One region of the Chromobacterium phragmitis genome, then DNA from elsewhere that is predicted to be linked to it. Evidence: predicted binding sites of a transcription regulator. Region 1 holds the regulator's gene; each other region holds the start of a gene.

Region 1 (10,108 bases):
CCCACCGGCAGGCCGCCAGAGAAAGAGCGCGTCGCCGGCGCCGCCCGGACTGAGCGCATCCGCCCACGCCCGCTCTTGCAGGCAAGACAAAGACTGCGCAAGGCGAAATGCCCGAACACGGCGGCGGCGAAAAAGGCCCGTCGCCGGGCCCTGGAATCAGAAGGGGAGCTTCATCCCGGCCGGAAGGTTCAGGCCGTTGGTGAAGCCCGACATCCGCTCCTGAGTGGTGGACTCGACCTTGCGCACGGCGTCGTTGAACGCGGCGGCGATCAGGTCTTCCAGCATTTCCTTGTCTTCCTTGGCGTCGTCCAGCACGCTGTCGTCGATGGCGACGCGCTTGACATCGTGAGAGCAGGTCATCACCACCTTGACCATGCCGGCGCCGGACTGGCCTTCCACTTCCACGCGGGCCAGTTCTTCCTGGGCCTTTTTCATGTTTTCCTGCATTTGCTGGGCCTGTTTCATCAGGCCGGCGATACCAGCTTTACCGAACATCGCGGTCACTCCTGTAAGGGTTGAATGGTCTCGATGAGCAGCGTGGCGCCGAATTCGCGCACCATTTGCTGCACCACCGGATCGTTTTGCAAACACTCGCGGGCGGCGGCCAATTGCTCCTGGCGCAGCCGGGCTCCAGTCATGGCCGGGGTTTCCATCCCCAACTCCTCCACCGTCACCGCGAGCTCCACCGCATGGCCGAAGCATTCGGCCAGCGCGGCTTTGAGTTTGTCCTGATAATCGCGTCCGCTCATGTGGCGGAAGCTTTCCGGCACCGCCAGTTCCAAGCGGTCCTGGCTCCAGCGCTTCAGCACGGCATTGTACGCCAGCATGCGCGCCGCGCCGAGCTTGACGCCCAGCTCGGCCACCAGCCGCTGCCAATCGCCATCAAATCGGTACTCCGTCGCCTCGTTCTCCAGCGGCGGCTGCATCGCATAGTCCGGCAGCGCGTCGTCGTCGGACCACGGCGCGTCGACGATCTCCTCCTCGTCGCGCTCGTCCTCCGCCTCCTGAACAGCGGCCTCGGGTGCGGACGCAACCTGAACCGGCGCCGGCTGCAAATGCGGCTCAGGCTGGATTTCCGGCTTGGGCTGCGCCAGCGGAGTCGACTCCGCCGCAACCCGCTGCGGCCGGGGCGCGGGCTCGGGTTCCGGCTCGGCGGCCGGTGCGGGCTCCGCTGCCCGGGGCTTGCCTTGCGGCTGCGAGCCTAGGCCGGCCGCCTGCAGCGCGCGCGCCGCGGGCGACAGTCCGCGCTCGACAGGAGCCGAGGCGCTGGCGGCCAACGCGGCGGCGGCCGCCGCCGGGCGAGGCTGTGCAAGCGCGGCCGGACGCGCGGGCGCGGCGCTTTCCGTCGGCGCGACGGCAGGATGGAAGGCCAGCATGCGCAGCAGCGCCATATTGAAGCCGGCGTGCTCGTCCGGCGCCAGCGCCAGATCCTTGCGGCCGTGGATGGCGATCTGATAGTAAAGCTGCACGTCCTGCGGCGCGATGGCGTCGGCCAGCGCCAGCAACGTGTCGCGCTCCGGTTCGTCGGCGGCCAGCGCCGTCGGCACCGTCTGCGCCAGCGCCAGCTGTTGCAGCAGCACGGCCAGTTCGGACAAGGCAGCGTCGAAACTGACGCCGCGCTCGGCCAAGCCGTCGGCCTCTGCCATCAGCGCCGGACCATCGGCCGCGGCCAGAGCCTGCAGCAGAGTAAACAGGTAGCGGCGGTCCACCGCGCCCAGCATGGCGCGCACGCCGTCCTCCTTGACCTCGCCCAGGCCATAGGCGATGGCCTGGTCCAGCAACGACTGCGCGTCGCGCATCGAGCCGGACGCGGCGCGTCCCAGCAGCGCCAGCGCCGGCGCCTCGTAATGGATGCCTTCTATGTCCAGCATGTGCGCCAGGTGGCTGGACACCTGCTGCGGCGTCATATTGCGCAAGGAAAACTGCAGGCAACGCGACAGCACCGTCACCGGCACTTTCTGCGGGTCGGTAGTGGCCAGGATGAACTTGACGTGGCCTGGCGGCTCTTCCAGCGTCTTCAGCATCGCGTTGAAGGCGCTCTTGGAGAGCATGTGCACTTCGTCGATGATGTAAACCTTGAAGCGCCCCATGGTCGGCGCGTATTGGGCGTTTTCCAGCACTTCGCGGATATTGTCGATGCCGGTGTTGGACGCGGCGTCGATTTCCAGCAGATCGACGAAGCGTCCGCTGTCGATCTGGCGGCAGGCCTGGCATTCGCCGCAGGGCTCGGCCGTGGTGCCGGTCTCGCAGTTCAGGCTCTTGGCCAGAATGCGGGCGATGGTGGTCTTGCCTACGCCCCGGGTGCCGGTCAGCAGGTAGGCGTGATGGAGCCGCTGCTCTTTCAGCGCGTTGGAGAGGGCGCGGACCACGTGCTCCTGGCCGACCAGGTCGGCGAAGCGCTTGGGCCGCCACTTGCGGGCAAGGACTTGATAGCTCATGGGGGCGGATTTTAATGGCAATTGCCGCGCAAGGCGACAGGTTTCGCCGGCGCGCGCCGGCATTCAAGCGGTGCGCCGCGGGCTTACCAGGCGGCGGAAGCCGGCTCCTGGCGCTGCGCCAGCGTCGCGTAGTAGCGGGAGCGCAGTTGCTCGGCGATTTCCTGCACCGCCTTGGCATACAGCGTGCTGCGGTTATAGCGGGTAATGGCGTAGAAATTATTCAGGCCCAGCCAATATTCGGTGACCCCGGGCGAGCTCTCCAGCGCGAACAGCACCGCAGGCACGTCGTCGGCCAGCGGCGACTGCGGCGCCACGCCCATCTTGCGCAGCTCGCCCACGGTGTAATGCAGGTTGAATTTGTCGGCCAGCAGCTTGTCGACTCGGGCTTCCGGCGCCACGCTGGCCGGCGCCACCACGTCGTCGCCGTGCTTCCAGCCGTGCAGTTGGAAGTAATGGCCCACGCTGCCGATGGCGTCGTGCGGATTGTTCCAGATGTCGCGATGGCCGCTGCCGTCGAAATCCACCGCCCACTTGCGGTAGCTGGATGGCATGAATTGCGGCAAGCCCATCGCGCCCGCGTAAGAGCCTCTCAAGGTCAGCGGGTCCTTGCCCTCCTCCTTGGCCAGCAGCAGGAACTGGGTCAGCTCGCCGCGAAAATACTGGGCGCGGCGCGGATAATCAAAGCCAATGGTGGACAGCGAGTCCACCAGCCGGAAGCTGCCGGTATTGCGGCCATAGTGCGTCTCCACGCCCAGAATGGCGACGATCACCTCCGGCGCCACGCCGTACTGGCGCTCGGCGCGGGCCAGCGCGTCGGCATTGGCTTGCCAGAACGAGACGCCGTCGGCGATCAGCTTGTCGCTGACGGTGGACGCGCGGAACTGGTACCACGGCCGCGAGGTGGACGGCTTGTCCAGAATCCGGATGATGTTGGGCTTGAGCTCGACATTGGCGAACACCGCCTCCAGCTCCGGGCGGTTGAACTGGCCGCTGGCCACTTGTTCGTCGATATAGCGCTGCACGTCTGGACGCGCCAGGAAGGCCGCGTCGGCCTGCGCCGGGGCGGAGGTGAAGGCCGCGGCGGCCAGGGCGGCGGCGATGGCCAGTTTCAACATCGATTTCATGGTTTTGCTTTCTTGCATTGAGCGTAGGCGCGTCGTCACTCGCGGAAGGACAGGGCGTTGCCGACCAGGCGGGCGGTGATGTCTACGATGGGAATCACCCGCTCGTAAGCCATGCGGGTAGGCCCGACCACGCCCAGCGTGCCCACCACCTGGCCGTTGATGCAGTAGGGCGCGGTCACCACCGAGCATTCGTCCAGCGTCATCACTCCAGACTCTTCGCCGATGAAAATGTTCACCCCCTGCGCCTCCCTGCCCTGCGACAGCAGCTTCAACAATTCGGTCTTGCGCTCGAACACGCCGAACAACTCCCTCAGCCGCGACAAATCGTCGGACAAATCATGCACCTGCAGCAGGCGCGATCCGCCGCTGACCACCACATCCTCGTTGCGCTTGGCCAGCGTTTGCTGCCCCAGCTTCACCGCGGCGGCCATCAATTCGGCGATGTCGCCCTGCAGCTGCGCGAGCTCGCTCTCCACCCGCGAAGTGACCGCGTTCAGGCCCTGGCCGGAATAATGCTGGTTGATGAAGTTGCCTGCCTCCACCAGCTCGGACAGCGTGTAGTCGCGTTCGGTCGCCAGCAAGTGGTTCTGCACGTCGCCGTCCAGCGTCACCAGTATCATCAGCACCCGCCGCTCGGACAGGCGCAGGAATTCGATCTGGCGAAAGGCGACGTCGCTGCGCTGCGGCGTCAGCACCACGCCGGCGAAGCTGGTCAGCTCCGACAGCAGCGACGACGCCGCCTGGGCGATGCGCTGCGGGCTGTCCGGCTGCAGCGTGTGCTCCAGCTCGTGCATCGACACCTCGTCCAGCGGCCGTATCGTCAGCAGCCGGTCGACGAACAGCCGGTAGCCGCGCGCGGTGGGAATCCGCCCCGCCGAGGTGTGGGGCGAAGCGATCAGCCCCATGCTTTCCAGATCGGCCAGCACATTGCGCACCGTGGCCGACGACAGCTCCACGCCGGGCAGCAGCGACAGCGTCTTGGAGGCGACCGGCTGACCGTCGGCGATGTACCGTTCGATCAGCGCCTTCAGCAAATGTTGGGCGCGTTCGTTCATCATGCCTCCCATTGTACACATCCTGCACCGAGCCAGAAGGCCCTGGGCGGGGCTTTGCGCGACCGGCATGCGAACGACGGCCGGCAAGCTGCTGTTCGCCCTCTGGTTTTCTGCGATAATCGCCCCCATCATTGGTCCGACCAACCCCATTTGGAGACAGCATGGCTTCCGAAGACAAGAGCAAAGCGCTGGCCGCAGCCCTCGCCCAGATTGAAAAGCAGTTCGGCAAGGGCTCGATCATGCGCATGAGCGACAACCAGATCACCGAAAACCTGCAAGTGATCTCCACCGGCTCGCTGAGCCTGGACCTGGCGCTGGGCGTCGGCGGCCTGCCGCGCGGCCGCGTGGTCGAAATCTACGGCCCGGAATCGTCCGGCAAGACCACCCTGTGTCTGCAGGTGGTGGCCGAGGCGCAAAAACTGGGCGGCACCTGCGCCTACATCGACGCCGAAAACGCGCTGGACCCGGTCTACGCGCAAAAGCTGGGCGTCAACGTGGAAGACCTGCTGATCTCGCAGCCTGACACCGGCGAACAGGCGCTGGAAATCTGCGACATGCTGGTGCGCTCCAGCGGCGTGGACGTGATCGTGGTCGATTCCGTCGCCGCCCTGGTGCCGAAAGCGGAAATCGAAGGCGAGATGGGCGACAGCCACGTCGGCCTGCAAGCCCGCCTGATGAGCCAGGCGCTGCGCAAGCTGACCGGCAACATCAAGCGCACCAACACCCTGGTGATCTTCATCAACCAGATCCGCATGAAGATCGGCGTGATGTTCGGCAACCCGGAAACCACCACCGGCGGCAACGCGCTGAAGTTCTACGCCTCCGTGCGCCTGGACATCCGCCGCACCGGCGGCATCAAGAAGGGCGAGGAGGTGGTCGGCAACGACACCCGCGTCAAAGTGGTGAAGAACAAGGTGTCCCCGCCGTTCCGCCAGGCCGATTTCGAAATCCTATACGGCGAAGGCATCTCCCGTCCGGGCGAAATCATCGAGCTGGGCGTCAAGCACGGCTTCATCGACAAGTCCGGCGCCTGGTACGCCTACAACGGCCAGAAAATCGGCCAGGGCAAGGACAACACCCGCGAATGGCTGAAGGCCAACCCGGCCATCGCCGACGAGGTCGAGCGCAAGATCCGCGAAGCGGTGGGCGTGAAGGTCGAAATCAACGAAGCCCAGGGCGACGAAGAGTTCGCCGACGACGCCTTCGACGCCTGATGGCGGAGCAAGGCAAAAGCCTGAAGGCGCGGGCCGCCGAGCTGCTGTCCCGCCGGGAATACACCCGGCGGGAACTGGTTCGGCGGCTCGCGCCTTTTGCCGACAGCCCGGAACAGCTGGAAGCCGCGCTGGACGAGCTGGCCGCCGCCGACTGGCAATCGGACGGCCGCTTCGCCCAGCAATTCGCGGCCAGCAAGGGCGCCAAGTTCGGCAGCCGCCGTCTGGCGCAGGAAATGCGCCAGCGCGGCGTCGACGACGACACCATACGCGAGGCGCTGTCCGGCCAGGACGACCTCGCCAGCGCGCGCGCGCAGTGGCGCAAGAAATTCGGCCGCCCGCCCGCCGACGCGGCGGAGAAGGCCAAGCAATACCGCTTCCTGGCGCAGCGCGGCTTTCCGGCCGACGTGATCCGGCAAGTGATTGCCGGCGCCGACGACGATTTCCACGAGGACTGAGCCATGGCCACGACGCGCAGCATCGCCACCGAGATCGACATCGCCGCCAGCCTCGAGCAGGTATGGCAGGTGCTGACCGACTGGCGCCGCTACCCGGAATGGAACCCCTTCATCGTCGGCCTGCACGGCCGCCACGAAGCCGGCGCCCGGCTCGTGGCCACCTTGCATCCGCCCGGCGGCCGCCACACGACCTTCCGTCCGCGACTGACCGCGTTCGACGTCCAAACGCGGCTGGCCTGGCGCGGAAAGCTGCTGGTGCCGGGCCTGCTGGACGGCGCGCACCACTTCCAACTGGAACCGCTGGACGGCGGCGGCACCCGTCTGCATCACGGCGAGGATTTCAGCGGCATCCTGCTGCCGCTGTGCGGAGACGGCATGCTGGAACGCGCCCGCCAGGGCATCCTGCAAATGAACCAGGCCCTTAAGCGGCGCTGCGAAGCGCTTGCCAGCCAGGCTTCGGCTTGACACAATCGATGGATTCGTCCCGGCACGGCGCCCGGACCAGATTTTAAAAATTGACCGAAAATCATGAAAACTTCTGAAATTCGCAAGAAATTCCTGGATTTCTTCGCCTCCAAAGGCCACCAGGTCGTTCCCTCCAGCAGCCTGATCCCCGGCAACGATCCGACGCTGATGTTCACCGTCGCCGGCATGGTGCAGTTCAAGGACGTGTTCCTGGGCTTCGAGAAGCGCGACTACACCCGCGCCACCACCAGCCAGAAATGCCTGCGCGCGGGCGGCAAGCACAACGACCTGGAAAACGTCGGCTACACCGCGCGCCACCATACCTTCTTTGAAATGCTGGGCAACTTCAGTTTCGGCGACTACTTCAAGCGCGACGCCATCACCTTCGCCTGGGAATTCCTGACCGGCGAACAATGGCTGGCGCTGCCCAAAGACAAGCTGATGGTGACGGTGTACGCGTCCGACGACGAAGCCTACGACATCTGGCACAAGACCGTCGGCGTGCCGGCCGACAAGATCGTCCGCATCGGCGACAACAAGGGCGCGCCGTACGCGTCCGACAACTTCTGGACCATGGGCGACACCGGCCCCTGCGGCCCGTGCACCGAGATCTTCTACGACCACGGCCCGTCCGTCGCCGGCGGCCCTCCGGGCAGCCCGGACGAAGACGGCGACCGCTTCATGGAGATCTGGAACAACGTCTTCATGCAGTTCAACCGCGACGAAGCCGGCGTATTGCACCCGCTGCCCAAGCCGTCGGTCGACACCGGCATGGGCCTGGAGCGCCTGTCCACCGTGCTGCAGCACGTGAAGTCCAACTACGAGACCGACGCGCTGGCCTGCCTGGTGCGCGCCGCCGCCCGCGAAACCGGCGTGGCCTACAGCCAGGACGTGCCGTCGCTGAAAGTGATCGCCGACCACATCCGCGCCTGTTGCTTCATGATCGCCGACGGCATCCTGCCGTCCAACGAAGGCCGCGGCTACGTGCTGCGCCGCATCGCCCGCCGCGCCATCCGCCACGGCTACAAACTGGGCCAGAAGGGCCTGTTCTTCCACAAGATCGTGGCCGACCTGGCCGCCGAAATGGGCGAAGCCTATCCGGACCTTCTGGAGAAGCAGGCCCAGATCGAAGACGCCATCCGCGCCGAGGAAATCAAGTTCGCCGAAACGCTGGAAAACGGCATGGCCCTGGTGGACGCCGCGCTGGACGGCGGCAAGACCGCGCTGGATGGCGACACCATCTTCAAGCTGTACGACACCTTCGGCTTCCCGGTAGACCTGACCGCCGACATCTGCCGCGAACGCGGCATCCACGCCGACCTGGAAGGCTTCGAGCGCGCGATGGAGGCCCAGCGCGAGCGCGGCCGCGCCGGCTCCAACTTCAAGATGAGCGGCAAGCTCAGCTACAGCGGCGACGACACCCGCTTCCACGGTTACGACAAGTCCAGCGTGGAAGCCAAGGTGCTGGCGCTGTACAAGGGCACCGAGCCGGTTGAATCGCTGGCCGCCGGCGACGAAGGCATCGTGGTGCTGGACAACACCGCCTTCTACGCCGAGGGCGGCGGCCAGGTGGGCGACGTGGGCGAAGTCTCCGCCACCGGCGGCCTGGACGCGCTGTTCGACGTGGCCGACACCCAGAAAATCCAGGGCGCGGTCTTCGGCCACAAGGGCCGGCTTGCCCGCGGCGCGCTGAAGGTGGGCGACGCGGTCACCGCCACCATCGACCTGCACCAGCGCCTGGCCAGCGCCCGCAACCACTCCGCCACTCACCTGCTGCACGCGGCGCTGCGCCATGTGCTGGGCAGCCACGTGGCGCAGAAGGGTTCGCTGGTCAACCCGGAACGCACCCGCTTCGACTTCGCCCACGGCGAGGCCGTGACGGCTGAGCAGATCGCCGAGCTGGAACGCGTGGTCAACCACGTGATCGCCGCCAACTACGAAGTGAAGGCCGAGCTGATGAGCATGGCCGACGCGCAGAAGTCCGGCGCGATGATGCTGTTCGGCGAGAAATACGGCGAAGAAGTGCGCGTGCTGACTATGGGCGATTTCTCCGCCGAGCTGTGCGGCGGCACCCATGTCAAACGCACCGGCGACATCGGCCTGTTCAAGATCGTGGCCGAAGGCGGCGTGGCCGCCGGCGTGCGCCGCATCGAAGCCGTGACCGGCGCGGGCGCGCTGGCTTATATCCAGGCTCAGGACGCGCTGATCAAGGAAGCCGCTGGCGCGCTGAAGGCGCAAACCAGCGAGGAAGTGCTGGCCAAGATCGCCGCGCTGCAGGACAACGCCAAAGCGCTGGAGAAGGAGCTGGCCAAGCTGAAGGGCCAGCTGGCCGCGTCCGCCGGCGACAGCCTGGCCGACCGCGCCGCCGTGGTGAACGGCGTCAAGGTGCTGGCCGCCGAACTGCCGGGCGCCGACAACACCGCGCTGCGCGAAACGCTGGACAAGCTGAAGGACAAGCTGGGTTCGGCCGCCATCGTGCTGGCCGCCAAGGGCGATGGCAAAGTGGCGCTGGTGGCCGGCGTCACCGCCGACCTGACCGGCAAGGTCAAGGCCGGCGAGCTGGTCAACTTCGTCGCCCAGCAGGTGGGCGGCAAGGGCGGCGGCCGTCCGGACATGGCCCAGGCCGGCGGCACTCAGCCGGAAAACCTGGACGCCGCGCTCTCGGGCGTGGAAGCCTGGGTGGCGGGCAAGCTGTAACATCCCCGCTGTTGCAAAGAATGAACGGCCGCATGGAATCCATGCGGCCGTTTTTCATAGGTTCATCATTTTTCATTACACTCGACGGCAGCCCATCCTCAGGAGCACGCCGTGAGCGACACCGCATTCCGCCTTGCCGACTGGAATGATCTCCCCGCCGTCTGCCTATTGCTGCAGCAATCCTTCGGTCCGCTGCAAGCCATGCTGCCAAGCCGTCCCACCGCGCTGGACGAAACCGTCGCCAGCCTCACCGGCCACCTGGCCAGCGGCAGCCAGATTTTCCTGGCCGAGCGCGGCGGCTCTCCCCTCGCCTGCCTGCTGGTGCTCCCGCCCGACGACGGCTGCGCCGAAGTCAAGCGCGTCTGCACCCACCCGGATTGGCAGGGAAGCGGCCTGGGCTCGGCGCTGATGAGCCATGCCGAAGCTCAGCTCAGCCGCCAGGGTGTACGCAGGCTCAAGCTGTCCACCCGGCGCCGACTTCCCGAAAACCTGCGCTTTTATCAGCGGCTGGGATATAGCCAGAGCGCGGTTCAACCCTATCCGGCCGGCGTGGACGACGAGCGCATTGAGCTGAGCAAAACGCTGGCTGCTTAAAATTTGTAAGGAGAAAAACATTCCACACATGGAAAATTTGTAAGTTTGTTTCAAATCAAAGCATGT
Region 2 (10,108 bases), 2.3 Mb from region 1:
GAAGATCTGCGAGATCAGCGTGCGCACTTCGGTCGGCGGCATCGCGCCCAGGATGCCCAGGCCGATGAAGGAGGCGATGAACAGGATCAGCGCGACCTTGAACTTGGGACCGCGGTAGCGGATGGACTTGATCGGCGAACGATCCAGCCACGGCAGGAAGGCGATCAGCACCACGGCGGCTCCCATTGCCAGCACGCCCCACACCTGAGTCCCGGCGAAAGACGGCACGGCGCGCAGGATCGCGTAGAACGGAGTGAAGTACCAGACCGGCGCGATGTGCGGCGGGGTCTTCAGCGGATCGGCCTGGTCGAAGTTCGGATGCTCGAGGAAGTAGCCGCCCATTTCCGGCAGGAAGAACACGATCACCGAGAACACCACCATGAACACCACGACGCCGAGGATGTCCTTGATGGTGTAGTACGGGTGCGAGTAGATGCCGTCCAGGTACAGGCCGGTGCTCGGGTCCTTGGGCTGCTTCTTGATCTCCACGCCGTCAGGGTTGTTGGAGCCCACTTCGTGCAGAGCCATCAGGTGGGCCGCCACCAGCGCCAGCAGCACCAGCGGCACCGCGATCACGTGCAGCGCGAAGAAGCGGTTCAGCGTGGCGTCGGACACTACGAAGTCGCCGCGTATCCACAGCGACAGGTCGGGGCCGATCACGGGAATCGAGCCGAACAGGTTGACGATCACCTGGGCACCCCAGAACGACATCTGGCCCCATGGCAGCAAATACCCCATGAAGGCCTCGGCCATCAGGCACAGGAAGATCAGCGTGCCGAACACCCAGACCAGCTCGCGCGGCTGCTTGTACGAGCCATAGATCAGGCCGCGGAACATGTGCAGGTAAACCACGACGAAGAACATCGAGGCGCCGGTGGAGTGCATGTAGCGGATGATCCAGCCGCCGGCCACGTCGCGCATGATGTATTCGACCGAGGCGAAGGCGACCGGGATGCCTGCGGCGTTAAGCGTGCCGTCCGGCTTGTAATTCATGGTCAGGAAGATGCCGGTGACGATCTGCAGCACCAGCACCAGCATGGCCAGCGAACCGAAGAAGTACCAGAAGTTGAAATTCTTGGGCGCGACATACTTGCCCCATTGGCTTTCCCACAAGGCGGTCAGCGGGAAACGCGCGTCCACCCAGTTAAGCAGCTTTTGTGCTTTGCTCATTTTTCACCCTCAGCTTATTTGTCGTCGCCAATCAACAGGCGGGTAGCGGACAGATACTTGTGCGGGGGGATCTCCAGGTTCTTCGGCGCCGGCACCCCCTTGAACACGCGGGCGGCCAGGTCGAACTTGGAGCCATGGCAGGGGCAGTAGAAGCCTCCCAGCCAGTCCGGCCCCAGGTCGGCGGGCGCCAGATCGGGCCGGAAGGTCGGCGAACAGCCCAAGTGTGTGCAGATGCCGACCGCCACCAAGAACTCGGGCTTGATGGAACGATGCTCGTTCTGACAGTAAGAGGGCTGCTGATCCACTTCGGATTTGGGATCGACCAGCCTGGGGTCGTTCTTGGGCAGGTTCTTCAGCTGGTCCGGCGTGCGGTTGAGAATCCATACCGGCTTGCCGCGCCATTCGACGTTGATCTTCTGGCCGGCCTCGATCTTGCCGATGTCTACCTCTACCGGCGCGCCGGCGGCCTTGGCCCTCTCGGACGGGAAAAAGCTCATGAAAAACGGCGTGGCCGCGCCGACTACCGCAACACCCCCAACAGCGCTGGAAGCGATCGTCAGAAAACGACGGCGCCCCGTATCGACTTGCTGTTCACTCATTACAGTCATCCTCAATCGTGGAAATCGAGCCCTAAACCGCTGGATTTTACCCGATTACTAGTAGGGACTTGAAGCTTCTATGCAAATAAATTGGCCGACACGCCAGCTATTTGCTTAAACCGGGTTGAAAACATCAATAAATTCGACATTTATGCCGGATACTTGCGCCAAATGCTCGCCTAGTGCCTTGATGCCAAAGCGTTCCGTTGCATGATGACCCGCGGCGATGAATGCGACATCGCTTTCCATCGCCATGTGGTAATTCTGTTCCGATGCTTCGCCGGTGATGAAAACGTCAATGCCGAGCGCGATCGCGTCGGAGAAAAAACCCTGCGCGCCGCCGGTGCACCAGGCCACGCGTCTAACCGGCTTGTCGACTCGCCCCAGCAACTGCGCGCTTCGCCCCAGCGCGTCGGAAACATGCGCGGCGAGCGCCGCGGCATCGCCGCCCGCATTCCACTCTCCATGCCAGAGCAGGTTTTGCTCCCCGGACTGCCCCGCCACCGCCAAGCCCAACAATTTGCCCAACTGAGCGTTGTTGCCCAGCTCAAGATGGCCATCCAGCGGCAAATGATAAGCCAGCAGGCTGATGTCGTTCCGCAGCAGCGAAGCGACGCGGCGCTTCTTCATGCCTCGGATGCTGGCGTCTTCGCCTTTCCAGAAATAGCCATGATGGACCAGGATGGCATCCGCTCCCCGCTCCGCCGCCGCGTCGATCAGCGCCTGGGACGCGGTTACGCCGGTCACCACCTTGCGGACTTCGCTTCTTCCTTCCACCTGCAATCCATTGGGCGCGTAGTCCTTGTAGCGCCAGGGCTCCAGGCAGCCATCCAGCCAGCCATGCAAATCTCTCAGCAACATTCCGCGCACCTCTTCACTATCATTCATGCTAGATATTTTGCCATCAAATCGTTAAATACTTCGCCATATCCAGTGAGAATCCCGACTTTGCCCCAACTTGGCGATGCCGATAAAATGCAATCATAGATTAGCCGCTGCCGCATTCCGGCCTGTATTCTCCGCGCCGCGGAAAAACCAGCGGAATCGCTGCGCGGCTCGATTTTCCTGGCCGGCGCGGCCTCAACTTCTATTGGCGCAGGAATTCATCCATGACCATTCTCGTTACCGGCGGCGCGGGCTTCATAGGCGGAAATTTCGTACTGGACTGGCTGGCTAGGCATGATGAAACGCTCGTCAATCTCGATGCGCTCACCTATGCCGGCAATCTGGAAACGCTGAAATCCGTGCAGGCGCATCCCGGCCATGTTTTTGTTCACGGCGATATCCTAGACTCCGCGCTGCTGGATCAACTCTTGGCGAGACATCAGCCACGCGCCGTAATCCACTTCGCCGCGGAAAGCCATGTGGATCGCTCCATTCACGGCCCGATGGCCTTCATCCAGACCAATATCATCGGCACTTTTCAATTGCTGGAAAGCGCGCGCCGGTATTGGCAAGGCCTGGAAGCGCGCCGCCAGCAGGACTTTCGCTTTCTCCACGTTTCCACCGACGAAGTCTACGGTTCGCTGGCTGCGGATGATGCCCCTTTCAGCGAGCGCCACCCCCAGCAACCCAACAGCCCCTACTCGGCCTCCAAAGCCTCGTCGGATCATCTGGTCCGCGCCTGGCATCACACCTACGGCCTGCCGGTGCTAACCACGAACTGCAGCAACAACTATGGTCCCTACCATTTCCCGGAAAAGCTGATCCCGCTGGTGATCCTGAACGCGCTGGCCGGGGAGCCGCTGCCCATTTACGGCGACGGCCTGCAAGTCCGCGACTGGCTGTTCGTCAGCGACCATTGCAGCGCGGTCCGCCGGGTGCTGGAAGCAGGCCGAGCGGGAGAAACCTACAATGTCGGCGGCTGCAATGAAAAGACCAATCTGGAAGTGGTCCGCACCATCTGCAGCCTGCTGGACGGATTGCGTCCCAGAGCGGATGGCCGCTCTTACGCCGAACAGATCCGCTTCGTAAGCGATCGGCCCGGCCACGACAGGCGCTATGCCATAGACGCGGGCAAACTGGAACGGGAGCTTGGGTGGAGGCCGGCCGAAACATTCGACAGCGGCATACGCAAGACCATCGAATGGTATCTGGCCAATGCGGAGTGGGCCGCCCACGTCCGGGACGGCAGTTATCGCGATTGGGTGAGCAAGCAATATGGATGAAGCACTGCCTCGCATTCTGATTACCGGCAAAGACGGCCAGGTCGGCCACGCCCTGCAGGCCGCGCTGGCGCCGCTCGGCCAATTGATCGCCGCAGATCGCCGGCAATTGGACCTGAGCCAAACAGGACGCCTCTCCCAGGCTCTGGATCGCATCCGGCCTGACATCATCGTCAACCCGGCCGCCTACACCGCAGTGGACAAGGCGGAAAGCGAGCCGGAACTGGCGTTCCAGGTCAATGCCGAGGCTCCTGGCGAGCTTGCGCGATGGGCTGCCTCCCACGACGCGTTGATGGTTCACTACTCCACCGATTACGTGTTCAGCGGCCAAGGCAACCAACCCTGGCGCGAGGACGACGCGCCCGACCCGCAATCCGTATACGGCCGCAGCAAATGGCAAGGCGAGCGGAACGTCCGCGCCGCCGGCGGACGGCATCTGATATTGCGCACCAGCTGGGTCTTCGGCGCGCACGGCGCCAACTTCCTGAAAACCATGCTGCGACTGGCCGCCGAACGCGACTCGCTCAACGTCGTGGACGATCAGATCGGCGCGCCGACCTCCGCCCTCCTGATCGCGGACTGCACCGCCCGACTGCTTAGCCGCTATCTGGACGCGCCGGACGCGTTCGCCTGCGGCACCTACCATCTGGCGGCGCAAGGCGAAACCAGCTGGCACGGCTACGCGCGCTACCTGCTAAGCCGGGCGCAAGCCCTCGGGCTCGACCTCAAACTCGCTCCGGACGCCATCCAGGGCATCCCCAGCTGCGACTACCCGACCCCGGCCCGGCGTCCCGCCAACTCCAGGCTGGATTGCGGCAAGCTCAAGCAGACCTTCGATCTGGAACTGCCGAGCTGGCAGGCCGGGGTCGACCCAGCGCTCGCGGAACTGGCCCGCGCCATGCCGCGCCGGCACACTGAAGATGGAAAAGGACAGCCATGAAACGAAAAGGGATCATCCTGGCCGGCGGATCCGGCACCCGCCTCTACCCTGCCACGCTGGCTGTCAGCAAACAGCTGCTCCCCGTCTATGACAAACCGATGATCTACTACCCGCTCAGCACGTTGATGCTGGCGGGAATACAGGACATCCTGATCATTTCCACTCCTCAGGATACCCCCCGCTTCCAGCAGTTGCTCGGCAGCGGCGAGCAATGGGGACTCAATCTCCAATATGCCGTGCAAGCCCATCCAGACGGCTTGGCGCAAGCTTTTCTGATCGGCGAGCGCTTCATCAATGGCGCGCCCTCCACCCTGGTGCTGGGCGACAACATCTTTTATGGCCACGAGTTCTCTTACCTGCTGCAGGACGCCTGTCGCCAACCAAGCGGCGCGACCGTATTCGCCTACCGCGTCAGCGATCCTGAACGCTATGGCGTGGTCGAATTCGATGCACAGGGCACCGCGCTGTCTATCGAAGAGAAGCCTGCCGCGCCCAAGTCCAACTACGCCGTCACCGGACTTTACTTCTATGACGCTCAGGTCATCGACTTCGCCAAATCGATCCGCCCCTCCCCGCGCGGCGAGCTGGAAATCACCGACATCAACAATCTTTACCTGCGACAGCGGCAACTGACCGTGCAAACCATGGGCCGCGGCTACGCGTGGCTGGATACCGGCACCCATGAGTCGCTGATGGAGGCCGGCCAGTTCATCGCCACCATTGAAAACCGCCAGGGACAGAAAGTGGCCTGCCCGGAAGAAATCGCCTATCGGCATGGCTGGATAGACGAAGCGCAGATACGCCGGCTGGCCCACCCTCTGCACAAAACCGGCTATGGCCGTTACCTGCTCTCCATCCTGGACTGAAACGCCATGCAATGCCTAGATACCCGCCTGTCCGGCGTCAAAATCATAGAGCCCAAGGTTTTCGGCGACGAAAGGGGCTTTTTCTTCGAAAGCTTCAACCAGCAGCGCTTCGAGCAGGCCATCGGATATCCGGTCCATTTCGTTCAGGACAATCACAGCCGCTCCGGCAGCAATGTGCTGCGCGGCCTGCACTACCAGAAGGATCCGCATCCGCAGGGCAAGTTGGTCCGCGTCGTGGCCGGCATCGTCTACGATGTCGCCGTCGACATCCGTCCCGGCTCCTCAAGCTTCGGCCAATGGGTAGGCGTGGAACTGAGCGCCGCCAACAAACGCCAGTTGTGGATTCCCGCCGGCTTCGCCCATGGCTTCCTCACCTTGAGCGACGACGTGGAATTCCTCTACAAAACTACCGACTACTGGCATCCGGAACTGGAACGCTCCATCGCCTGGAACGACCCCGACCTGGCGATAGACTGGCCGCTCGCCTCTCCTCCAACCCTGTCCGAAAAAGATCAGCAAGGCGAAGCGTTCGCCGCGCTGAGACGCTGATCGTTCCCGACATGAACGCATGAAAAAACCCCGCAGCACGCTGCGGGGTTTTTCATCTGGCCGGGCATGTCGCCATGCCCATGCGGCGCTGATTACATCATGCCGCCCATGCCGCCCATGCCGCCCATGTCCGGCATGCCCGCGGCCGGCTTGTCTTCCGGCAGCTCAGCGATCATGCAGTCGGTGGTCAGCATCAGGCCGGCTACGGACGCGGCGTGCTGCAGAGCGGAGCGGGTCACCTTGGCCGGGTCCAGCACGCCCATTTCCAGCATGTCGCCGTATTCGCCGGTAGCGGCGTTGTAACCGAAGTTGCCCTTGCCTTCCAGCACCTTGTTCACCACGACCGACGGCTCGTCGCCGGCGTTCTTGACGATCTGGCGCAGCGGAGCCTCGATCGCGCGCAGCACGATCTTCACACCGGCTTCTTGATCGACGTTGTCGGTCTTCAGGCTTTCCAGGGTAGCGCGGGCGCGCAGCAACGCTACGCCGCCGCCGGCAACCACGCCTTCTTCAACCGCGGCGCGGGTGGCGTGCAGCGCGTCTTCGACGCGGGCCTTCTTCTCTTTCATTTCCACTTCGGTGGCGGCGCCGACCTTGATCACGGCAACGCCGCCGGCCAGCTTCGCCACGCGCTCTTGCAGCTTCTCGCGGTCGTAATCGGAAGTGGCTTCTTCCATCTGCTTGCGGATCTCGCCCACGCGCGCCTGGATGGTGACGGCTTCGCCGGCGCCGTCGATGATGGTGGTGTTTTCCTTGCCCACTTCCACGCGCTTGGCTTGGCCCAGCTGGTCCAGGCTGGCCTTTTCCAGGGTCAGGCCGACTTCTTCGGCGATCACTTCGCCGCCAGTCAGCTTGGCGATGTCTTCCAGCATGGCCTTGCGGCGATCGCCGAAGCCCGGCGCCTTGACAGCCACAACCTTCAGAATGCCGCGGATGGTGTTCACCACCAGGGTAGCCAGCGCTTCGCCTTCCACATCTTCAGCGATGATCAGCAGCGGACGGCCGGACTTGGCCACTTGCTCCAGCACCGGCAGCAGGTCGCGGATATTGGAAATCTTCTTGTCGAACAGCAGGATGAACGGATTGTCCAGAGCGGCGATCTGCTTGTCCTGATTGTTGATGAAGTACGGGGACAGGTAGCCGCGGTCGAACTGCATGCCTTCCACCACGTCCAGTTCGTTGTTGAGGCTCTTGCCGTCTTCAACGGTGATCACGCCTTCCTTGCCCACCTTGTCCATCGCATTGGCGATGATTTCGCCGATGTCGGTATCGGAGTTGGCGGAAATGGAGCCGACCTGGGCGATTTCCTTGGAGGTGGAGCACGGCTTGGCGATCTTGGCGATCTCGCCCACCAGCGACACCACGGCCTTGTCGATGCCGCGCTTCAGGTCCATCGGGTTCATGCCGGCGGCAACGTACTTCATGCCCTCCTGCACGATGGCCTGGGCCAGAACGGTGGCGGTGGTGGTGCCGTCGCCGGCTACGTCGGAAGTCTTGGAAGCCACTTCCTTGACCATCTGGGCGCCCATGTTCTCGAACTTGTCCTTCAGTTCGATTTCCTTGGCTACGGACACGCCGTCCTTGGTGATGGTCGGCGCGCCGAAGGAGCGATCCAGCACCACGTTGCGGCCCTTGGGACCCAGGGTCACCTTGACCGCGTCGGCCAGGATGTTGACGCCAGTTACCATCTTGCTGCGAGCGGAATCACCAAACTTAACGTCTTTAGCTGCCATTCTCGAAATCTCCAGAATCTATTGATGAAGTTCAGATAAGGGTCGGATTACTCAACGATGCCCATTACATCTTCCTCGCGCATCACGAGGACTTCGTCGCCATCAACCTTGACGGTCTGGCCGGAATACTTGCCGAAAATCACCTTGTCGCCGGCTTTCAGCTCCAGCGGACGGCGTTCGCCGTTTTCCAGGATTTTACCGTTGCCAACCGCCAGGACCTCGCCCATGTCCGGTTTCTCAGCTGCGGCGCCCGGCAGAACGATGCCGGAAGCGGTCTTTTCTTCAGCCTCGAGGCGCTTGATAACAACACGGTCGTGCAGAGGACGAATTGCCATTGATCTCTCCTATTACATTGGCTGTTGAGAGTTGAACATCAGGTGGTATGGGTTGCGGCCGAGGGTTTAGCACTCAGCCATTGCGAGTGCTAATAATAGGGACGCCCCCCGAGTATTTCAAGGGGTAGCCGTGCAAACAATTTCGCTGGCGTCATTGGCCATTCCATCTTGCCCCGGCATCCACGGCTCCTGGCGGAAGCCAACACGGGACAAGGCTTCATGTCTGCGGCCGACTGGCTCGCATCATGAGAAATGCCGCTCACCTGCAAGCAAGTGAACGGCATCACGCCCGCGCCTTCCCAGAGGGATCAATCCTCTCTGCAAGCCCGCCGGAGCACCAGCCAACGCGGCGTCCGGAAGCGGATGATCATCCGGTAAAGGCAGATGTAAGACATGGCGAACAGCGCACAGACAACGATCAGCACCTCGGTGTTCTGCCAGAACAGCATCGCCGGCACCACCGACACAGAAGACAGCGCCCACAGATAAGGCGAGGTCAAGCTGTTGCGCATGGTCTTGTGATCAGCGTTCTTGCTTCCCACCATCCAGCGGACCAAGCGCATGTAGATCAACTGATGCAAATGCAGAGCATCCGGGTACCCGATCCTGCGCCCCTGAAGAAACTTGCGGCGGTAGATCGAAAACAGTGTCTCAAACACGGGATAAATCACGCACAGCATCGGAAACCATGGTGAAACCTGCGCATGGCGGGCCACCAGCAACACGGACACTTCCGCAATCATGAAGCCGACCAAATAAGCGCCGCCGTCTCCGGCGAACATCAGCCCGCGCGGAAAATTCCAGAACAAAAATCCGGCGATCCCCCCCACCATGGCGAAACAAACCCCCATCAGCGCGGGGTCCTGGACTTTGAACGCCACATACGCCATCGCCAGAAAAATGAAGATGGACACCACCCCCGACAAGCCGTTGTAGCCATCGATGATGTTCACCGCATGCGCCACGCCCCCCACGGCGATGACGGTCAGCAACAGCGACAGCATCCAAAACTCGGACAGCAAACCATCCAGCACCGGCACATCCAGCCGCAGCAAGCCCGCGCCAAGCACAAAATATCCAAGCGTAGCGGCAATGAATGTAGCCAGCAGGCGCGGCAACGGGCCCACTTTCTTCGTCACATCCTCCAGCACTCCCGCCGCAAAAGCCGGCAACGCCACTACCAACAACAACAATACCGAAGCATCCCTCAACAGCCAGGCCAACAAGCCACAGCCGGCCGTCAAGCCCATCGCGATCGCCACGCCGCCAATACGCGGCACCGGCCTGGCATGGAACTTCTGCACGCCGCCCAGATCGTGATCGGCAGAAAAACGCTCATGCAGATGAACGAAACGAATCAGGCACATACCGACAAACAGGGACAAAAACGTGGCCAACAATAGTATCTGTAACATTGGGTGCCTCTTCTATTTTTGTCGACGATGCCGATGGAGACACCATCCCACCACTGTCAAGATTGGATTACGCATGGCTGGGGGCGACTCACTGGCTCCAGGTCAAGCAACTGCCGCCAATACGCCGCATGCGCGTCGGGATTGATCTTGCTGAGCTGCTGCGGCGTAAGGCGGCTCTCGAACAAAGTCAGGTTCAGATGGAAGATGGTCCGGGTGGTATTTGCTACAGGGAACGCCTTGTGCAGGTTGTCCCCCGCATTAAAATAGTACAACCTATCCTTGGGCCCTTCCAGGCGGATCGTCTTGCTGAAACATTCGATAAGCCAGTCATTGAGG
Region 3 (10,108 bases), 2.2 Mb from region 1:
CGGAAATCTTCAAATATTTCTGATGAAGCGCCTCCTGAGTCTCCTCATGGGACGGATCCAGCGGGATGCAGTCCACCGGACAGACCTGCTGGCACTGCGGCTCATCGTAGTGGCCCACGCACTGGGTGCACAGATTGGGATCGATCTGATAGATCTCCTCGCCCTGGGAGATCGCGTTGTTCGGGCACTCCGGCTCACAGACGTCGCAGTTGATGCATTCGTCGGTAATCATCAAAGACATAGTAATTTCCTCAGGTATTCCACAACATGAATTCTGTCACCCGCCGCCCGGGGTCGCAAGTTCGCGCTGGTTATATCCATATAGGCGCCAACTCCGCGCGGCGTGCCGGCTAGCCGGCGCTCCGCCCCAGCAAGCCATACTGGACGGTGCCAGCCTTGCCGCGCCGCAACGTCTCCGCGCCGTCGGGCAAGGCCTCCGGCCACTGCCTGGCCTCCATATACAGCACGCCCTCTTCCGATAGACGCGCCAGCGCCAGCGGCAGCGCCTGCTCCAGCAAGTCGGAATCGTACGGCGGGTCCAGGAAGATGACATCAAAGGTTTCGCGGCTGTTCTTCAGGTACAACAGCGCATCGCCCGCGACCACGTCGATCGCGTCGGCTTGCAGTTGGCGGCGATTATCCTGCAGCGACTCGTAAGCCTTGCGCGACTTCTCCACCATCACCACCCGGCGCGCCGAACGGGATGCCGCCTCGAAGCCGAGCGCGCCGCTACCCGCGAACAGGTCCAGGCAGTTTTTGCCGTACAAATCCTGGCCCAGCCAGTTGAACAGCGTTTCGCGCACCCGGTCCGGCGTCGGACGCAGGCCTTCGGCCTCCGGAAAGGGCAATAGACGACGGCGGAAATCGCCGCCGATGATTCTGACCTTGTTACGTGTCTGACTCATGAAAGCTTAAACTCTTGGGACAAGCGCGAGAGTTTAACCTGATCAGGACTTTAGCGCCTCATTCCCGCGCGGCGGACGCGGAATCTGTCGCGCGGGCGGCGAAAATTTCCGCCCATTCCTTATATATGTTTTCAGTTCACCCTCGCCTTCGCGCCAGCCAATCCTGTGCTCGGCGGCGTTTGAGGATACAATTTAGCCATTTACCGCTTTTCTGGCTCATTGACGCATGTTTAGCTTCTTCAAGAAAAAACCCAAACCGGCGGAAACGCCGCTGATCGAAACGCCGGTGGCTGACGCGCTGGAACCGACACCCCCCGTCGCGCCGGCGCCGCAGGCAGCCGTACTCGCGGCGATCCCCGCCCATGATGCCGAACCCGCGCCCATCGCCCCCCCTGTGCCCGCCCAGCCTCTGCCGGCTCCTACCGCGCCGGCCGAGCCCGCCCCGCTGAAGAAAATGAGCTGGACCGAACGGCTGAAGGCGGGTCTGGCCAAAACCCGCGACAAGCTCGGCAAGTCGTTGGCCGGCGTATTCGGCGGCGGCAAGATAGACGAAGACCTGTATGAAGAACTGGAAACGGTGCTGCTGACCGCGGACATGGGCATGGATGCCACCGTCCATCTGCTGGGCGATGTGCGAGAGCGGGTGTCGCTGAAGGGACTGAAAGACGCGTCGGAACTGAAGGGCGCGCTGAAGGATTCGCTGCAGGACCTGATCGGCCCGCTGGAAGTGCCGCTGAACGTGGAAGGCAAGAAGCCATTCGTAATCATGATGACCGGCGTCAACGGCGCCGGCAAGACCACCTCCATCGGCAAGCTGGCCAAGTACTACCAAAGCCAGGGCAAGAGCGTGCTGCTGGCGGCCGGCGACACCTTCCGCGCCGCCGCGCGCGAGCAGTTGATCGCCTGGGGCGAGCGCAACAACGTCACCGTGATCGCGCAGCAAGGCGGCGACTCCGCCGCCGTGTGCTATGACGCGATCCAGGCCGCCGTCGCCCGCGGCATCGACATCGTGCTGGCCGACACCGCCGGCCGCCTGCCGACGCAGCTGCACTTGATGGAGGAAATCAAAAAGGTGAAGCGCGTGATCCAGAAGGCGTTGCCCGATGCGCCGCACGAGGTGGTGCTGGTGCTAGACGCCAATATCGGCCAGAACACCGTCAACCAGGTCAAGGCCTTCGACGACGCGCTGGGTCTCACCGGCTTGATCCTGACCAAACTGGACGGCACCGCCAAGGGCGGCGTCATCGCCGCCATCGCCAAGCAGCGGCCGATTCCGCTGCGCTTTGTCGGCGTAGGCGAGAGCATAGACGACCTGCGCCCCTTCGACAGCCGCGACTACATCGACGCCCTGTTCGAATAAAAACACAGCCTGCGGCCCACGGGCCGCCTTTCTCAGCCAACAAGCGGGAAACCACATGATACAGTTCGACCAGGTCACCAAGCGCTATCCCGGCGGCAACGAAGCCCTGAAGAACCTGTCGTTCACGATAGAAACCGGCGAGATGGTGTTTCTGGCCGGCCACTCCGGCGCCGGCAAGTCCACCCTGCTGAAGCTGATCGCCGGCATCGAACGCGCTACCAGCGGCGGCGTGCTGGTCAACGGCCAGAACCTCTCCAAGCTGCGCTCAAGCCAGGTGCCCTATGTGCGCCAACACCTGGGCATGGTATTCCAGGACCACAAGATATTGTTCGACCGCAGCGTGTTCGACAACGTGATGCTGCCGCTGGACATCATAGGCTTCGACCGCCGCGACGCCGCCAAACGCGTGCGCGCCGCGCTGGACAAGGTGGGGCTGCTCAGCAAGGAAAAAATGATGCCGATCCGCCTGTCCGGCGGCGAGCAACAGCGGCTGTGCATCGCCCGCGCCGTGGTGCACCGTCCCAGCATCCTGCTGGCCGACGAGCCGTCCGCCAACCTGGACCGCGCCTACGCGCTGGACATCATGGAGCTGTTCAAGTCCTTCCACCAAGTGGGCGTCACCGTGCTGATCTCCGCCCATGACGAAACCCTGATGGAAGACTACGGCCGCCGCATCATCCGCCTGAGGGAAGGACAGTTCGCCGCATGAAACACTTTCTCTACCTGAACTGGCAAAGCGCCAAGCAGGCGCTGGCCAAGATTCTGCGCCAACCCTTCGGCAGCCTTCTGACCCTGCTGATGCTGGCCTTGGCGCTGGCGCTGCCCTTGTCCCTTTACCTCGCCGTCAGCAGCGTGCAGGACTGGGTGGGCCGCCTCACCGCCACGCCGCAGATCACGCTATTCATGGAGCAGGCCGCCGAGCAGGCCGACATCGCCGCCGTCGACAGCACGCTGTCCCATCACCCCAAGGTGAAGGGCTTCACCTTCGTCGGCAAGACCCAGGCGCTGCAAGACCTGGAAAAACGCAACGGGCTTGCCGGCCTGTCAGACGGCCTGGAAGGCAATCCTCTGCCGGATGCCTTCGTAGTGACGCCGAAAACACTGGAACCGCGCGAGCTCGACATGCTGCAGAAGGAACTGTCCGGCTTGCCGATGGTGGAACTGGCGCAATTCGACGCCAGCTGGGCCAAACGCCTGTACGGCATGGTGGAAATGGGCGCCAAGCTGACCTGGTTCCTGGCCGCCGCGCTGGGCCTGGCGCTGGTGCTGGTCACCCATAACGCGATCCGGATGCAGATCCTGGCGCGCCAGGACGAGATCGAGGTATCCAAGCTGATCGGCGCCACCGACAGCTTCATCCGTCGTCCATTCATGTACCACGCCCTGTGGCAGGGCGTGCTGGCCGCGCTCTTGGCCTGGGGACTCTCCAGCTGGCTGGCGGCGATGGCCAACCCGGCCATCCGCGAATTCGCCCTGCTGTACGGCGAGCGGGTGGAGTTGCGCTCGCTGAATCTGCCGGAGCTCGCGGCACTGATCAGCGTCTCCGCCGCGCTGGCGATGCTGGGCGCTCGATTGGCGGCCGACCATCATCTGCGCAAGGTCGAGCCCAAGTAAATCATGACAAGCGAAAGGTTTCGACTATCAAGTCGATTGTTAAATATCATTGACTCGGGAACCTTTCCTTGCTAGCACTCTCCATACACGAGTGCTAACATAGCACTACCCAAGGAGGTAGCCATCGCAATGAACACAACATTTGCCCTTCCGGTCCCGTCGACCAGCGGCAGCCTGGAGCAGTACATCCAGGCCGTGAACAGCATTCCCATGCTGACGCCGGAACAGGAAACCGAGCTCGCGACCCGTTTCCAGCAGGAAAACGACCTGGAAGCGGCGCGGCAGATGGTGCTGTCGCACCTGCGCGTGGTGGTGTCCGTCTCGCGCGGCTACGCCGGCTACGGCCTGCAGCAGGCCGATCTGATCCAGGAGGGCAATATCGGCCTGATGAAGGCCGTGAAGCGCTTCGAGCCGGGCCGCGGCGTGCGCCTGTTCTCGTTCGCCATCCACTGGATCAAGGCCGAGATCCACGAATTCATCCTGCGCAACTGGCGTTTGGTGCGCATCGCCACCACCAAGCCACAGCGCAAGCTGTTCTTCAACCTGCGCAGCATGAAGAGCGGCTTCTCCGCACTGTCCGAGCAGGAAGCCAAAAGCATCGCCGAAGACCTGGGCGTCAAGCCCGAGGAAGTCCGCGAGATGGAGATTCGCATGACCGGCCAGGATGTGTCGCTGCTGGCCGACAACGACGATGAGGACAGCTACGCGCCGATCGATTGGCTGGCCGACAGCCACAGCGAGCCGACCCGCGCGCTGGAACGCCGCGCCTTCGACCATCTGCAGTCGGAAGGCCTGGAATACGCGCTGTCCACGCTGGACGCGCGCAGCCGCCGCATCGTGGAAGCGCGCTGGCTGGCCGACGACAGCGGCGCCACGCTGCACGAGTTGGCCGCCGAGTTCGGCGTCTCCGCCGAACGCATCCGCCAGATCGAAGCCAAGGCGCTGGGCAAGATGAAAGCCGCGCTCAGCGAAGGCGTGGTGCTGGATCAATAAGCGCCGTAGCCCGCCAAAGAAAAAGCCAGCTCGTCGAGCTGGCTTTTTTGTTGCCCGCCGCAAGGCGGAGAGGCGCCTGTCACTCCGGCAAGGTCTGGAACTTGGCCGGCAGCTTGTCGTAGGCTTCGCGGCAGATCGCGCGCAACGGCTCCCAGGCAGGATCCTGTTCGCCCAGCGTCTCCAGGAACTGCCCGGCATAGGTGGGAAAGGACGCCAGCGTGGTGCGCAGCGTCGCCTCTGCCTTGGCGCGCTCTCCGGCCAGGATTTCCAGCTGCGCACGCTTGAGCATCACGTCCGGATAGGGGCGGAATTCGGTCAGGCGGTTTTCCAGCGCCAGCTTCTGCTTCAGATTGTCCCGGTTCACCGGCAGGTAATCATCCACCGTATACAGCGCGTGATAGGCGAACAAGGGCTTGGTCTCCACGATCTCGATCAGCCGCTCGGCGCGCTTGGCGTCCTTTTGCGCGTTGCCGGTCGGCGTGTATAGATTGACCAGCTCCCAGAACATCGACGAGGTGCTGATCGACAGCCAGCCCACCCAGCACAGCGCCGCCAGCAGCGGCAGACGCAACGGCCAGGCCAGCAGGCGTCCGTCACGCGGAGCCATCGCCATGAACACCACCAGCATCGCCAGAAAATAGTAGTACCACAACGGATACTCCAGCATGCTGTGGGTCAGCGTCACCGCCAGGCAACCCAGGGCCAGCACGCCCTCCGGCTCGGCTTGGCGGCGGAAGAAGGGCAGCACCGCCCAGGCGAAGCCGATGACCACCAGCGCGGTGACCACGCCGCCCATCTCGGCCAGCAACTGCATCAGCAGATTATGGGCGTTGGTGAACAACCCGCTGTTGTAGCCCGCGGCGGCGAATTGCGGCAGCGGCTGCAGGCGCACGCTCTCCGCCGCGTACTGCGACCAGCCCACGCCCCACAGCGGATGCGCCTGGAAGGTCAGCCAGGCCTTGTGCATTTCGGCGAAACGGCGCGCGCCCATGTCGTCGCCGTTGGCGGCCAGCCGCGCCACGCCGGACGCGTTCTCGACGTCGGCGTGGGTCAACAGCGAAATCAGGTGGTTGAACAGCGGCAGCGCGAACTGCGCGGCCAGGATGGCGCCCGAGGCGGACCACATCGCCAGCATCATCCGGCGGGAAGCCTCGTCGCGGCTGCGCCAGTGCCACAGGCCGGCCAGCGCGGACAGCGCCACCAGGTAGAGCAGAATCGTGCGCGAACCCGCCCAACCCAGCATCAGCGCCATCCACAACACCAGCGCGATCAGCCAACCCTTGCCCAGTCGGCTCACCGCGAACAGGTAAACGCCGGACACTACCGACCACATCAGATAATGAGCGTATTGGTTGCGCTGGCCGATATGGCCGAAGATGTTGCTGGTGGGGTGGGAGCCATCGTAGAACAGGCCCAGCATCGGCGCCAGGCCGGTCAGCTGAGCGGTGCCGATCAGCGACTGCACCAGCCCGCCGACGATGATCGCTCGCGCCAGCCACACTGCGAACTCGCGGTCGCCGAAGGCGCCGCGCAGCGAAACCACGACCGAGGCCAGCAGGGCTGAGGACAGCCAGGCCAGCGCGGTGACATAGCTCATCCCGGGAAACAGCAGCTGAACGAACTGCGGTTGCGCCGCCCAGGCGCCGGCCAACAGCAGGCACCACCATCCCGCCCGCGGCATGCCATCCAATAGCCTCAGGCCGGGCAACAAAAATACGCAGGCGGCCAGCAGCAGCCAGATCACATTGATCTCGCCGAACCACTGAGGCAGGGGAACGAAATGGACGCGCGAGGCGAAGGGCACAATGGCGATCAGGCACAAAGCCAACAACGCCAAGCGCTCGGAAATCTTCTGAAAATTCATGTGGACGGGATGTCTAAGACAACGAGACCGACAGGATACCGTATGCGGCAACCGCAAAAAACCGGCCAAGTGTGTCCAAGCGTTACAATCATTCAGAATAGCGGGCCTCGCGTCACCGGCGCGGAAACCACCATCACCGCCGCCACGCGCCCCTCCTCGGTATCTACGCCATGCAACGCATACGCCCTGGCCGCCGCTTGCGTCATCCGAATCAGCCCTTCCAGCGCCGGATCATTCGCCGCTCGCAGAAAATAGACGAAGCGCAGCACCTCGCCAGGGTAGTTGGCAATCGCCATGGCCATGGAGACCCTGGCTTTTTCTTGCTCCCCGGCGAGCGCCTGCTGCATGGCAAGCTTGAATAGCACGGCGGAATACGGTTGAAATCTGGCCAGTTGCTCAAAATAGGGGAGCTTGGCATCGGAATACGATCTGGAGGGCTCCACATAGTTAATGAGCACCAGATTCGCCGCATCCTGCCACCATGGCAAAAGCGCGATGTTCTGCAAGCGCGCCACGCGCTCCTGATTGGTTTTCACATCCGCCGTAGGATGGTTATATTGCGTCAGCGTCCAGAACACCCATGCGCCCGACAAGACATACAGCATCAGGCAGGCGCCAGCCGCCACCCCGCTCCATTGCAGCAAGGCCGTATCCAGCCTGGCGGAAAAGCCCCTCCTGGGAGACAGCGCGCAAACCAAGGCCAGCAAGGCGAGAAAAGGCAGATACCATAGTGGAAACTCGAACTGGCTATGGCAAAGGATGACAAAAGCCGCGCCTATCAGGAACAGATTGCCCGAGTTTTGCGCGCCGCGATAAAAATATGGCAGCAGGCAAAAAACCAAGCCAGACAGGATGATGAGGCTGCCGACGACGCCGGTCTCGGCCAGCAGCTGGAAAATCAGATTATGGCTATGCGTAAACAAGGTGTTTTCCGCAATCTTCGGGAACCCGCCAAATGCTTCCAGCCATGCGGACTGGTATGCATAGCCTCCCAAGCCGCAACCCAGAAGCGGATGGTCTTTCAACATGAGCCAGGCCTTGGCCCACTCGACGCGGCGCCTGGCCCCCAAACCGGCATCCAGGATTCGGTCTGCGCCGCTTTGGATATTGGCGTCCAGGCCTACGGCCTGCAGCCACCCCACCAATGGGTGCGCGAATACCTGGCAAAATGCCAGCATCGTCACCGACAACGCCATCGCGGCGGCCATGCGGCTTACGGCCTCATTTTGCCGGGCCCGTCGATGCCAATACCAGGCCAGGCAAGCCAGCCCCAGACCATAGGCCAAGGGCAGCCGGGCGCCGGACCATGCGATCAGCAGGCTGAACACGGTCAATGCCGCAAAAGCGGCGCCTCCCCGGAGGCGCCTCTCCCCCCACAGATAGCAGGCAGCCAGCATGCTCAAGGTCAAATAGTTGGCATACTGATTGCGCTGGCCGATATTGCCGATCACCGAGCTGGATGGACCTTTGGACTGGAATACCACCCACCCGTCGAAATGATAAGCCAGCCCTGTCACTTGCAAGAGGCCGAACGCCGCTTGCGCGCCCCCGCCAAGCAGCAACGACCAGGCCAACAAAGCCAATACGCCATGCCGCCCTTTCAAGCCTTGCGCCGACTGGCACAACAGCAGCAGCGTCAACATGACGCCGGCCATCTGCAGCGTCACCGTGTAGCTGCCATGGATCACGCCAGAAAAGATGACGTACAAGAGAAAAACCAGCAAGAATGCATTAATCCACGGAATCTCCAGCTCCGATGCCCTTTTCCTGAAGACCCAGACAGCCGCGCCTCCAACGGTCAGTAAAACCAACGCGTTCGTCCACCAATCCTGCAATGGGCTGAGGCGCGCCGCATTGAGAAACGGGATGACAAAAAGCCCCGCAAAAAACAGAATCGCCGTTTTATTATTCATGAGAGCAAACCAAAAGAGGCGCACCCGCGCCTCTTGAAATGAAGTCCACTCAGATCAAATGCGGCAAGTGGACGGCACCCAGCCGCTAGAAAGCTGATTGGCGCTATTGATGGCTATCGCATTCGAAGCGGCAGCCGAACTGCCGGTATAGGTGCAGACCCAGGTGACAGACCCGGTGCCCACCACCGGCACCAGTTCGATAATCGAGCCATTGGAAACCGTGTTATTGAAGGTTACCTGAATGACGCCATTCGCCTGAACGGCAACCTGGGAAACAGACGAGCCGGTGATGCTGGTAGCCGCCGCCAAACCATAACCGGTATTGAAAGGCGCGCTACCGCTGGAATAAAACGCTCCTTGCGACGAATAGTATTCCGCAATCGCCGTTTGCGCGGCGGAGGCCAGCGACAGCCCCTCCGACACCCGCGCCCGCTTGGTGTAATCCTGATACGCAGGAATCGCGATCGCGGCCAGAATGCCGACGATGGCCACCACGATCATCAGCTCGATCAGGGTGAAGCCTTGCTGCATGCGTTGTTTCTTCATGTTGAACTCCCAGTTAGCCAAGCCTAGCCAAAGCGGAAAGCATCGCGTTGCCGCGCCCTCCGTCTCATCTTCAAAGAAAATGCGGGTTTGTCCCGTCATATTGTGCATAGCCGTCCAGCACGAAGCATGCCACCCGCGCGCGGCGCGCATTCCCAGCCGCCGCGCGGGCACGGCCTTGTCAACATAGGTCAGAAACTGCCGTTTTTCGTCACCCCCGACTGCCCGTTCGGACTGTGCTAGCATCGCACTCCCACCCCACACCGGAGCCGCCGCATGAGCAACCAAGCCTGGCTGGAGCGCAGTTTCAACGCCGTATGGCATCCCTGCACCCAGATGAAGCGCCACGAACGCCTGCCCATCGTGCCCATCGCCAGCGCGAACGGCGTCTGGCTGACCGACTTCGACGGCAAGCGCTATCTGGACGGCGTCAGCTCCTGGTGGGTCAATCTGTTCGGCCACGGCCATCCTCGCATCAAGCAGGCGATTCGGGACCAGTTGGACCAACTGGAGCACGTGATGCTGGCCGGCTTCACCCATCGTCCGGTGGTGGAGTTGTCCGAGCGCCTCGCCGCGCTGTCCGGCCTTGGCCATGCCTTCTATGGATCAGACGGCGCCAGCGCGACCGAGATCGCGCTGAAAATGAGCTTCCACTACTGGAAGAACAGCGGCCAGCCCGGCAAGATCCGCTTCGTCAGCCTGGAGAACAGCTACCACGGCGAAACCGTGGGCGCGCTGGCGGTGACCGACGTGCCGCTGTTCTCGTCCACCTACGCCGACTTGCTCAAGCCCGGCCTGCGCGCCCCATCGCCGGACGCCAGACAGGCCGCGCCGGGCGAGACTGCCGCCGACGTCGCGCTGCGCGCCGCGCGCTCGCTGGAAAACCTGCTGGCCAAGCATGGCGGCGAAATCGCCG

Evidence for each region. The regulator HrcA, encoded in region 1, represses chaperone genes, less so after heat shock. The targets are predictions, from matches to a motif close to ATTAGCACTCGNNNNNNNCGAGTGCTAAT.
Region 2: groES (co-chaperone GroES) is a predicted target of HrcA. The motif match lies at 8,423-8,451, and genes of this name have one in related genera.
Region 3: rpoH (RNA polymerase sigma factor RpoH) is a predicted target of HrcA. The motif match lies at 3,950-3,978, and genes of this name have one in related genera.

The regions. Positions count from the first base shown of each region.
Region 1 is NZ_CP029495.1:4,728,542-4,738,649, forward strand. Features, by position in the region: gene DK842_RS22445 (YbaB/EbfC family nucleoid-associated protein) at 157-495, opposite strand; gene dnaX (DNA polymerase III subunit gamma/tau) at 501-2,438, opposite strand; gene mltB (lytic murein transglycosylase B) at 2,522-3,562, opposite strand; gene hrcA (heat-inducible transcriptional repressor HrcA) at 3,598-4,617, opposite strand; gene recA (recombinase RecA) at 4,779-5,831, shown strand; gene recX (recombination regulator RecX) at 5,831-6,286, shown strand; gene DK842_RS22475 (SRPBCC domain-containing protein) at 6,290-6,751, shown strand; gene alaS (alanine--tRNA ligase) at 6,815-9,448, shown strand; gene DK842_RS22485 (GNAT family N-acetyltransferase) at 9,560-10,042, shown strand.
Region 2 is NZ_CP029495.1:2,414,298-2,424,405, reverse strand. Features, by position in the region: gene DK842_RS11570 (cytochrome b) at 1-1,170, opposite strand, end outside; gene petA (ubiquinol-cytochrome c reductase iron-sulfur subunit) at 1,185-1,769, opposite strand; gene DK842_RS11560 (Nif3-like dinuclear metal center hexameric protein) at 1,884-2,630, opposite strand; gene rfbB (dTDP-glucose 4,6-dehydratase) at 2,879-3,937, shown strand; gene rfbD (dTDP-4-dehydrorhamnose reductase) at 3,930-4,874, shown strand; gene rfbA (glucose-1-phosphate thymidylyltransferase RfbA) at 4,871-5,740, shown strand; gene rfbC (dTDP-4-dehydrorhamnose 3,5-epimerase) at 5,747-6,289, shown strand; gene groL (chaperonin GroEL) at 6,382-8,022, opposite strand; gene groES (co-chaperone GroES) at 8,070-8,357, opposite strand; gene DK842_RS11525 (MraY family glycosyltransferase) at 8,666-9,772, opposite strand; gene DK842_RS11520 (hypothetical protein) at 9,829-10,108, opposite strand, start outside.
Region 3 is NZ_CP029495.1:2,180,103-2,190,210, reverse strand. Features, by position in the region: gene DK842_RS10345 (YfhL family 4Fe-4S dicluster ferredoxin) at 1-241, opposite strand, end outside; gene rsmD (16S rRNA (guanine(966)-N(2))-methyltransferase RsmD) at 351-905, opposite strand; gene ftsY (signal recognition particle-docking protein FtsY) at 1,132-2,265, shown strand; gene ftsE (cell division ATP-binding protein FtsE) at 2,321-2,974, shown strand; gene ftsX (permease-like cell division protein FtsX) at 2,971-3,879, shown strand; gene rpoH (RNA polymerase sigma factor RpoH) at 4,009-4,872, shown strand; gene DK842_RS10315 (PglL family O-oligosaccharyltransferase) at 4,952-6,736, opposite strand; gene DK842_RS10310 (PglL family O-oligosaccharyltransferase) at 6,829-8,649, opposite strand; gene DK842_RS24100 (pilin) at 8,704-9,438, opposite strand; gene DK842_RS10300 (adenosylmethionine--8-amino-7-oxononanoate transaminase) at 9,469-10,108, shown strand, end outside.